One region of the Planococcus sp. BI3 genome, then DNA from elsewhere that is predicted to be linked to it. Evidence: riboswitches for the same ligand, from Rfam matches in the RefSeq annotation. Region 1 holds a riboswitch; the other holds the start of a gene.
What was found. Region 1 has a riboswitch for FMN ahead of AC1MEO_RS01670 (ECF transporter S component). Riboswitches for the same ligand answer to the same signal wherever they lie in the genome.

Region 2: linked by a shared signal. The riboswitch ahead of ribE (riboflavin synthase) and the one ahead of AC1MEO_RS01670 (ECF transporter S component) in region 1 are both predicted to bind FMN.

What each region holds. Positions count from the first base shown of each region.
Region 1 is NZ_CM155266.1:332,438-337,541, forward strand. Features, by position in the region: gene AC1MEO_RS01655 (ATP-binding protein) at 1-240, shown strand, start outside; gene sigX (RNA polymerase sigma factor SigX) at 287-820, shown strand; gene AC1MEO_RS01665 (hypothetical protein) at 810-1,991, shown strand; FMN riboswitch at 2,067-2,199, shown strand; gene AC1MEO_RS01670 (ECF transporter S component) at 2,345-2,926, shown strand; gene AC1MEO_RS01675 (ferredoxin) at 3,399-3,650, opposite strand; gene AC1MEO_RS01680 (YpbB family protein) at 3,757-4,782, shown strand; gene AC1MEO_RS01685 (RecQ family ATP-dependent DNA helicase) at 4,779-5,104, shown strand, end outside.
Region 2 is NZ_CM155266.1:3,164,083-3,169,186, forward strand. Features, by position in the region: gene AC1MEO_RS15865 (metallophosphoesterase) at 1-561, shown strand, start outside; gene AC1MEO_RS15870 (GNAT family N-acetyltransferase) at 689-1,177, shown strand; gene AC1MEO_RS15875 (CHY zinc finger protein) at 1,212-1,535, opposite strand; FMN riboswitch at 1,744-1,914, shown strand; gene ribE (riboflavin synthase) at 2,252-2,881, shown strand; partial or broken gene ribB (3,4-dihydroxy-2-butanone-4-phosphate synthase) at 2,899-3,501, shown strand; gene ribH (6,7-dimethyl-8-ribityllumazine synthase) at 3,543-4,007, shown strand; gene AC1MEO_RS15895 (histidine phosphatase family protein) at 4,198-4,728, shown strand; gene AC1MEO_RS15900 (flavodoxin family protein) at 4,870-5,104, opposite strand, start outside.

The DNA of each region.
Region 1 (5,104 bases):
GAGTATGCAAAAATATCGATAAATGATAATGGAGTAGGCATTTCAGAAAAAGATCTGGAATTTGTTTTTGAACGCTTCTATAAAGCGGATAAGGCCAGAACGCTTGGCAAAGGCGGAACGGGTCTTGGGCTGGCGATTGCCAGTAATATCATTCAAGCGCATGAAGGCAAGATCTATGCAGAGAGTATTGTAGGACAAGGAACTTCATTTGTCTTTTTACTGCCTTTGAAGAATATGTAACTTTCTAAAGACAAAGACGACTAATCCTAAGAACGGGGGGAGTATATTGAATGACTCCGTTTTCCATCGGCTTTACGAAGAGTATCACCAGGATGTCTTTCAGTTCTTGATATACCTGGTGAAAAACAGGCACCTGTCGGAAGATTTGATGCATGAAGTATATATTCGTGTTTTTCGTGCTTATGACCGTTTTGAGGGGAAAAGTTCCGAGAAAACATGGCTTTTTTCGATTGCCAAAAACGTGGCGATCGATCATTTCCGAAAAGCGGCAGTGCGCCAAAAGCATTCGATGGAGTTTTTTGATTGGGAAACGCAGCAATTGGTTTCGTCTGACCGGATTCCTGAAGAAGTATCATTATTGAATGAGGATAAAATTCTTTTGTATAAAACATTGGACACCTGTACGGGAGACCAGAAGATGGTCATCATTATGCGGTTCTTCCAAGACTTGTCGATAGCGGAGACAGCAGATGTTCTGGGTTGGACTGAAGGCAAAGTAAAGACCACTCAGCATCGCGCAATCAAATCCTTGCGTGAAAAATTAATAGCTAAGGAAGGGGGAGATGAAGATGCCGAATAGCAAATGGACCGATGAAACCATCGAAGATTTGTTAAAGGATTTCCCCGCTATAAAAGATAACCGGCCAAAAGAAGAAGTTTATAATCGTCTGGCCCAAAAAGAAAAGGTTCAAAAACGTCCGAAAAGATGGCTGCCTTTGCTGGTGGCTGCATTGGCGTTCATAACGATCGGCATACTGGTAGCTGCCATCCTTAGCCAAAATGGGATGGATACCGCTCAAAATCCGGAAAATTCGAGCGATTCAACAGCGACTACAGTTGAAGAAAATGCCCAAGAAGAAGCTGAAGGTGGAGAATCCGGAACCGGAGAGCCTGGTCAATACTCCACAGCTCAAGTGGATATTCCGCTGCGGACAGCGGTTTATGAAGAAACTATTGGTGATCAGACATTGATGACCATTGGGCTGACCGAAAATGCTTTTGTGGTACCTGTGTCTTTCTTGATTCCCAATGAACAGGTGGCAGCTGCATTTGGAGGTGACACTCCGACCTCGCTTGATCTCTATCAAGAATATGCTGGGAAAATTGATGAAACGCTGCTTGGTTTTGATGAATACCATCCGTATATTGGATCCTTGGAACCAACGGCGACGGGTATTCGCCACCTGCTGCCGCAAGATCATCAATATGATCTGGCTTCTGCCAGTATCGGAGTTTATTTTAATACTCTGTCTGAGACATTTTCTGATGTCCCTGAAATTGAAGTAGCCAATGAAGATGGTTCAGCTGCAGAGTTTTCCGAAATCGGTCCTGTGGAGCCAATTGTTCCGGTGCAGGAAAACATTGCTTACTATTCCTTTGAATCTTCAAGTGGTGAAGTTTACCTTGTGCCCGGATATGATATGCCGTTTGCTTCAGTGAGCGACGCAATTGGAGCACTTGCAGAAAGCCCGAACGATTTTTACAGAGCCACAGTTCCGCAAAATGCAGATATTAAAGTGTCGGAGACGGATGGCCTTGTCCAAGTTGAATTTCAGAATTCCTTCGATTTGAACTCACTGGACACTCTGGAGGCAGTTCGAATGATTGAAAGCTTTGCGTTGACAGCTGACGCATTCGGCAAAAGAGTAGAAGTGGAAGGGCTGCAAACAGAAACCTGGAATGGTTTCGACTTCAGCCAGCCGTTGCCAATTCCGGTGGAACCTAATCTTCTGGTATGGCCGGTACAATAAGGAAAAGAGCGTTGTAAACAAATTTGTTTACAATGCTCTTTCTTTATACTAAGATTAGGGCATAACAAAATATCGATTCATCTTCGGGGCAGGGTGCAATTCCCTACCGGCGGTAATTGAACTCTGTTCATAAGCCCGCGAGCCGTAAAACGCAGGATTTGGTGAGACTCCAAAGCCGACAGTATAGTCTGGATGGGAGAAGGTGAAGGTGCGGACGTTTGTCGTTTACATGTAGACGGAACGCTTATTAAGTGTGCCTTTTCTCCCTTAAGTGCTTGTTGCTTAAGGGTTTTTATATGTAAAAGCGGGGTCCAAGCCTTTCTTCTGGTGAATCACGACAAGGAGAGAGGAATATGAAGAACAAGAAGTTGCAAACGATGATCGTTATTGGGATGTTGAGTAGTATTTCGTTTATTTTGATGCTATTCAACTTTCCGCTACCCGCTTTACCTGCTTTTTTGAAAGTGGACTTCAGTGATGTTCCGGCATTAATCGCAGCCGTTACAATGGGCCCGGTAGCAGGGATTTTAGTGGCATTCTTTAAAAATGTATTGGATTGGCTGTTTGCAGGAAGTCCAACAGGGGTTCCGGTTGGCCACATGGCAAATTTCGTGACAAGCATGTTATTCATTTTGCCGGTTTATTTTATCTATCACAAAGCAGCAACTAAAAAGGGTATGGCTTTCGGCTTAGCAGTCGGGACATTATCTATGGCAATCGGCATGAGCATTTTAAATTACTTCGTTTTCTTGCCGATGTACACGTATTTCCTTAACATGCCAGCTGAAACAGGCAGTATCCTGTTCGGCACCATCGTTCTGGGAATCCTACCGTTCAACTTAATCAAAGGCCTGCTCTTGACTGCAATCGTCCTGCTGATGTTCAGCAGCATGCACACGTGGATCGAAAAGCAGCGTTCCTATTATTTATCATAAAAAAGAAAAGCGTAAGCGCCCGTGTAGCTCTGCCGGGCATAAGGCGGACCAGCAGAGTGGCGCTCTTTGCCACGGCGCTGGGTTGGCTTATGACCCAAAGAGCTGGGCGCTGGAGTCTGGACAAAGAAAAGCGTAAGCGCCCGTGTAGCTCTGCCGGGCATAAGACGCTCTGGCGAAGCGGCATGTTTTCAGCCGCACAGCCAGAGTGGCTTATGACCCAAAGAGCTGGGCGCTGGAGTCTGGACAAAGAAAAGCGTAAGCAGCCGTTAAGCCCCGACAAGCGCTGGAAGCCTTACCGGTAATGGCGCTCTTTGCCACGGCGCTGGGTTGACTTATGACCCAAAGAGCTGGGCGCTGAAGTCTGGACAAAGAAAAGCGTAAGCAGCCGTTAAGCTGTGACAAGCGCTTTACATCAAAACAAAAAAGAAGGCGTTCAGCAGTGATAAACTGCCGAACGCCTTTTCTATTTGGATCAGTCTTCGTATTTTAAAGGGTCGCCTTCAAAAGATGAATCTGCAACTTTGATGGAATCTGTTGGACATCCTTCAAATGCATCTTCCATATCTTCCTCGAGTTCGTCTGGAACTTGTTCTGTCCCCATGTTATTATCTAAAATAACAAAAGCGATTCCTTCGTCATCGTAATCATAAATATCAGGTGCAGCGGCACCACAAGCACCACAAGCGATACAAGTATCCTTGTCGACAATGGTATACTTAGCCATATTGTTTTCCTCTCCTTTATCTCCGAACAAGTTCAGTTATGCTATCGTATTTATTCTAAAGGTGTTTGAGGAGTTTTTCAACCCAAAACCGCTAGGGGGCGCAAGCTTGTTATTTACCGAACTCATTTTAGCTATTATGAAGGCCGTCAATCGGCAACGTACCGTCTCTTCTCCCTATCATTTGATAAAAGGGAAGAAGTCCGGACAAACGATACAGGATATCGGCTATTTCGGCCTGTATCCTTATTTTGGCGTGTTGCCGAAACTTGATAAGAAAGCCTATGACCATGCGGTTCAGCACTTGTTTTCACAAGCTTATCTGTTGGCTAATGACCAAGTAGTCGATTTATCCGAAAAAGCCTTGGATTTGGACATTGCAGCCTCTCCGTTGAATGGCTGGAAATACCGCGGCAATGAGAATCTTTTTTTTAGCCGATTGTCACTAATTGTACAAACTTTATCTCATATTAGCCAGCAGGAAAAAACTTTTGATCCGATTGTCAGCAACGAAGAAATACAGAGCTGGGTAAAAAGCTATTTAAACCGGATACAGTTTCGCAATCTGGCAGTAGCCCAAAGGTTTACCGAAGAGCTTGTAGCTTCATTAACCGATACCGATATTTCTGAAACCCATAAAATGATACTAATGGAGCGTCTAACAGGTTTTGGATTGAGTGGGTTGACATGGCAGCAAATTGCAGCTTCCAAAAACCTCACCGTCATGGATGTTCAATTGATGGCTGTTGAAGCTCTGCACGGCTGGATGGCGGTAATTGAGCAGGCCAAACCCCCGCTCTTGATGGGTCTCATGGAAGGCATCATTCAGCAATCCTCATTGACAGAAACCGCCCAGCGTACAGAAAAACTGTTCGAGAGGGGATTTTCTTTAGAGCAGATCGCTTCTCTTCGCCAATTGAAAACCAGCACCATCGAAGATCATTTCGTGGAGCTGGCGATGAATGATCCTTATTTTAATTACACGCAGTTTGTAGATGCGGGATTATATGAAGCGATCATTGCTGAAAGCCGTCGCCGGAAAACAAAGAGATTGCGTGAAATCAAAGAGCATTTGCCGGAAGCCAGTTATTTTCAAATCCGCTTGGCTCTGGCGATTAGGGAGGAACAAGGATGAATCTGGATGAATTATTATATTCTGCCTACGGTTTTACTTCATTTCGTCCGGGACAGCGGGAAATCATTGAACGGATATTGGCTGGTGAAGACGTTATTGCGTTGCTGCCGACCGGAATGGGAAAATCAATCTGTTACCAGTTGCCGGCGAAAGTATTGCCGGACAGTATTCTGATTGTATCTCCTTTGTTGTCGCTGATGCAGGATCAAGTCGCTCAATTGAAAAAAATGGGCGAGAAATCAGTGGTCGCCATCAACTCGTTTTTAAAACCGGAAGATAAAGAGCGGATTTGGAGCAGCCTCGGCTCTTATAAATTTATTTT
Region 2 (5,104 bases), 1.1 Mb from region 1:
GATTTGGATGCTAGTTTGGTGCTGGTGGATGCGCTTGTAGAGATGAGTCATGTGTATTACGTGACAGGGAATCATGAGGTGGCTTCCAATAAGGTGGAAGAGATTACAGATGCTTTGAATGCACGTGGAGTCACGGTTCTGGCGGATGATTCGGTCCAATGGGAAAAAGACGGGGAGTCCATCCAGATTGCGGGAATCGATGATCCATTGATGGAGCCCGATATCCATGAGGATGAAGCCACTCGGCATAGCCTCGACCGTGCACAACTGACGGACGATTTCACATTGTTGCTGGCGCATCGTCCGGAATACCTGTCCACCTATGCAGAAGACGGTGTAGATGTTGTTTTTTCAGGCCATGCACATGGCGGACAGATCCGTATTCCGGGTATTGGCGGCTTGATTGCCCCGGGGCAAGGGTGGTTTCCGAAAGTGACAGAGGGGATCTTCGAAAAAGATAAATCGAAGATGGTCGTCAGCCGCGGACTTGGCAACAGTACTTTTCCTGTACGTATCTTTAACCTGCCGGAAATTGTTGTCGTGACACTGGAAAAGGGATAAGGCAACTGAGGAAAAGCGATTTATTGCAGGCAATTTCCGGTCTATACAATTGCCGCCTATCCAGTTTTTGGATTCAACGGTAGTTGATTACTTCAGCCAGTGAACGCAAACAAGGAGGCTGCTTAAGTTGATTAAGAAAAAGGAAGTTTCATTGCATCGTTATTCCTCTAAAGTGTCGATTGATTATGATTTGCCGCCAGTTCAACTCGAGTTTACCCGGTTGCCCAAAGAAATTGTGGAAAAAGATGCTAAAGATCCATTAAAGCATTTCATCATCATCAAAGCGCGCGGAGAAGATGCCGGTTTTTTCGAATTGGATGAATCGGAGGACCGGAAGAAATACTCGGACAATCCGAAAGCTTTGCTGTTGAGGGGATTTTCCGTCAATCCGAAATACCAGGGCAGAGGAATTGCAACAGGTTCAATCTATGCATTGCCGGAATTTATGGAAACAGAATTTCCAGATTTTGATGAAGTCGTGCTCGGCGTCAATGCCCGCAACATACCGGCTCAGCGCCTGTATCAAAAAGCAGGGTTTAAAGACACGGGCAGACGGATTATGCGCTCTAAAGGCGAGCAATACGTCATGTCCCTGTATACCAATAAAGCCAAGTGACAGCAGAAATGCAGCCGCTTGGCTTTTTTTGCATTTATTCGAAGTAAAGGTGCTTATGCAGGCTGCAGCCTGGATTGAACGGTGAAGAACAGCTTGGGCACTTTGATGCACAGGCTAAATAGTCGTCAATAGACAGTTCATGTCCGCAAGTCCCGCATAAAACCGCTTTTTCATGGAAACGGCCTTTTGGCCAAACCTGATGTGTTCCGCAGCCGGCAGCTCTATGGCATTCGAAGCATGGGAAATATTCCTGGCAGCAAAAAAACTTGATGGCGATGCGGTCAATGGGTGAATGATAATGGGCACAACGTGTTTCGGCGTCTACGCCGATGCCTTTCACTGGGTGGTGATGGGCCATACGGATCTTCCTTTCTGAAACGGGAATAGAACGCATAAATGGAATCATGGCGATTTTCTTGCCATCTGCCTACAGGCGTTTGATCTGATGTGTTGGCGAAGAAGCGGGCTGGACTGCAGCAGGACGCAAGCTCGATAAAAATAATCAGTTGGAATTTATGGGGTTCAGTTTCTTTCTATGCTACTATGAAAGGGACGAAACTACGAATCTAATTCTTCGGGGCAAGGTGAAATTCCTTACCGGCGGTGAGCAGGAAACTGCAAGTCCGTGACCCGTTTGGGCGAATGCAGGCATAGGCCACTATGCGGTGCACGCCCAAACGGTGGAGCTGGTGAAATTCCGGCACCGACAGTTACAGTCTGGATGGGAGAAGAATCTAGAGATCGGTTTCGTTATGTGCCTCTTCTTTTCAATGAGTTGAAATTGAAAGGAGGAATTTGTATGACCAAACACTTTTTTCAGGGACCAGTCTCTGAAATTGCAAGGCGACCGTCTTTAATCCTGCTCCTTTCCTTCGTGGAAAAAGAGCTTTTTCAAGGTATGAAAAATTGCTGGACAACCAGCCATCTTGACAAAGAAGCAGGGCACATGCACAGAGTAACCTTCAGAATATTCCTTTCCCCACCACCCATACGCCCCATGGTGGAAAACACCCAATTACCCGTAAGACCCCAATTGAATAGGCTTTTTCGGCCCGAACGGAGGAGTGTGCCGATATGTTTACAGGCATAGTTGAAGAAGTCGGACACGTTGCGTCAGTCCGTACTAAACCTCAGGCCATGGAATTGACGATTTCCTGTGCACTGATCCTAGAGGACATCAAGCGCGGAGACAGCATTTCCATTAACGGAGTTTGTTTGACTGTCTCTACATTCAATTCACACACGTTTACAGTCGATGTCATTCCGGAAACGGTCAAGTCTTCGACGATGAGCGGATTGAAAGCAGGCGGACGCGTAAATTTAGAGCGTGCAATGCCAGCCAACGGCCGTTTCGGCGGCCATTTTGTCAGTGGCCATACAGATGGCGTCGGCGTTATCCGTTCAGTGAAAAAAGAGGCGAATGCTGTGACCAAGACAATTGAGCTGGATTCCCAGCTGATGAAGTATATGATGCTGAAAGGTTCAATCGCAGTCGATGGCACTTCATTGACGATTTTTGCGCTTGGCCATAATACGGTGACCATTTCCTTGATTCCAACTACACAGGAAGATTCGCTGTTAGGCGAAAAAGGCATTGGCGAAAAGGTCAATATCGAATGTGATCTGTTGGCGAAATACACCGAACGTGTTCAAACAGCAGAACCAAAAATCAGCAGAAGCTGGCTGGCGGAAAACGGATTTTAAAAGGAGGCGCTGAAGAGATGTTCTACACCGTAGAAGAAGCCGTTGCAGATTTGAAAAATGGCAAAGCCATCATCGTCATCGATGATGAAGATAGAGAAAACGAAGGCGATTTTATCGCGTTGGCAGAGTTTGCTTCACCTGAGATCGTCAACTTGATGGCGACTGAAGGAAGAGGGCTGATCTGTGTGCCGATTGCCCAGTCAATCGCTCAAAGCTTGCAGATTGGTTTAATGACCGACCACAATACGGATGAATTCGGCACGGCTTTCACCATCAGTATTGACCATAAGGATACGACGACAGGAATCAGTGCTTTTGAACGTTCGCACACGATCACCAGTTTGGTGAAGGCGGATGCAAAGGCAACAGACTTTAAACGTCCAGGGCATATTTTCCCGTTGATTGCGAAAGATGGAGGAGTACTTGATCGTACGGGACATACCGAAGCGGCTGTCGATTTGGCGAAGCTTGCGGGATCATCTCCTGCAGGGGTCATATGCGAAATCATGAACCCTGATGGCACAATGGCACGGGTGGACGATTTGCTGAAAGTGGCGGAGCGTCTCGGCCTCGGTATTCTTACAATCAAAGACCTGGTATCCTACCAGCTAAAAAATCAAAACACGACAGCCTATTAATCTACCAGAGGAGATGGAACTGAATGACTGTACATTTTGAAGGATATTTAAACGGTGAAGGACTGCGGATCGGCATAGTTGTCGGACGTTTCAACGAATTTATCACGAGTAAATTGCTTGGGGGCGCAGAAGATGCTTTGAAGCGCCATGGCGTTGGAGCAGACGATGTCTCTATTGCCTGGGTGCCAGGTGCTTTTGAAATTCCCCTTGTTGCCAAAAAAATGGCGATGAGCGGAAACTATGATGCGATCATCACGTTAGGAACAGTCATCAGAGGCGCAACTCCACATTTCGACTTTGTCTGCAGCGAAGTCGCGAAAGGCGTATCAAGAGCCAGTGACCAAGCCAATATTCCGGTCATTTTCGGCGTCTTGACGACAGACTCGATTGAACAGGCTATCGAACGCGCAGGAACAAAATCCGGCAACAAAGGCTGGGAATCAGCAGCTGGAGCCATCGAAATGGCGAACCTTATGAAAAAATTATAATACATGGCTCCTGAGCTTTTGCTCAGGGGTTTTTTTGAGGTTAAAAAATGGGTTTTGGGGAATGGAATGTATAAGAGCATTGGGTCTGTCGAATCATGGATAGCCTGCCAATAGAGAAAAAAGCGAACTTATTTTTACGGATCTGTCGTATGCACCTGTATGGAATGATGTTTGGATTAGGGGGAGAATTATGGACAAGACAATCTATTTAATCAGGCACTGCCAAGCAACCGGGCAGGAACCGGATGCAGAATTGACTCTGACGGGACACAAGCAGGCACAGGAATTAGCGGAGTTTTTGCAGGGGCAGCAAGTGATTCATTTTATCTCCAGTCCTTTTACACGCGCTATCCAATCGATCGAACCGGCAGCCGACCAGCTGGATTTGCCGATTGAAATTGATGACCGCTTGGCAGAACGCGTTTTGAGTTCTGAAGATTTACCAGACTGGATGGAAAAGTTGGAGGAATCTTTTGGAGATGCAGATTTAAAACTTGCTGGAGGCGAATCGGGAAAAGAAGCAACTGCCCGCGCACTGGAAGTTTTAAATGAAATGAAGGACAGAACCGCAGCGGTGACTCATGGAAACTTACTCGGATTATTGCTGAAGCACATGGACTCAAGCTATGGATTTTCGGAGTGGAGAAAGCTGACGAATCCGGACGTCTATGAAGTAACTATAAAACAAGGGACTCCTTCTGTGACGCGTATTTGGAGCTGATTCCATAAAGGGGAATACAGATCTGCCGGTTTTGGAAGTGGGCGCGTGACTGTCCGTAAAGCTAGGGGAAAGAGCCGGCAGCTTTTAACGTGCTGCCGGCCTGCAGCGTCCGCCTTTGCTGCACCTAGTTTGATAGGCCAATTATTCAAGTGTATTTCCTTCATTTGGAATCGGCTTGTTTTTTAGCATGCCCGCTAGATGATAAGTATTGTAGGCAAGCCGCTGAATAGCTGATTTTGTGAATTCGTTGTCTCGGCCGGCATCCATATAGGAGTCACCAGGCCCTGCTTCTCCGACCCAGTAGGCATCCACATTCGGCGGGATGACAAAACCGATATGGGACAGGCCGTACAGAATGGAAGCGGCTGAGTGTTTG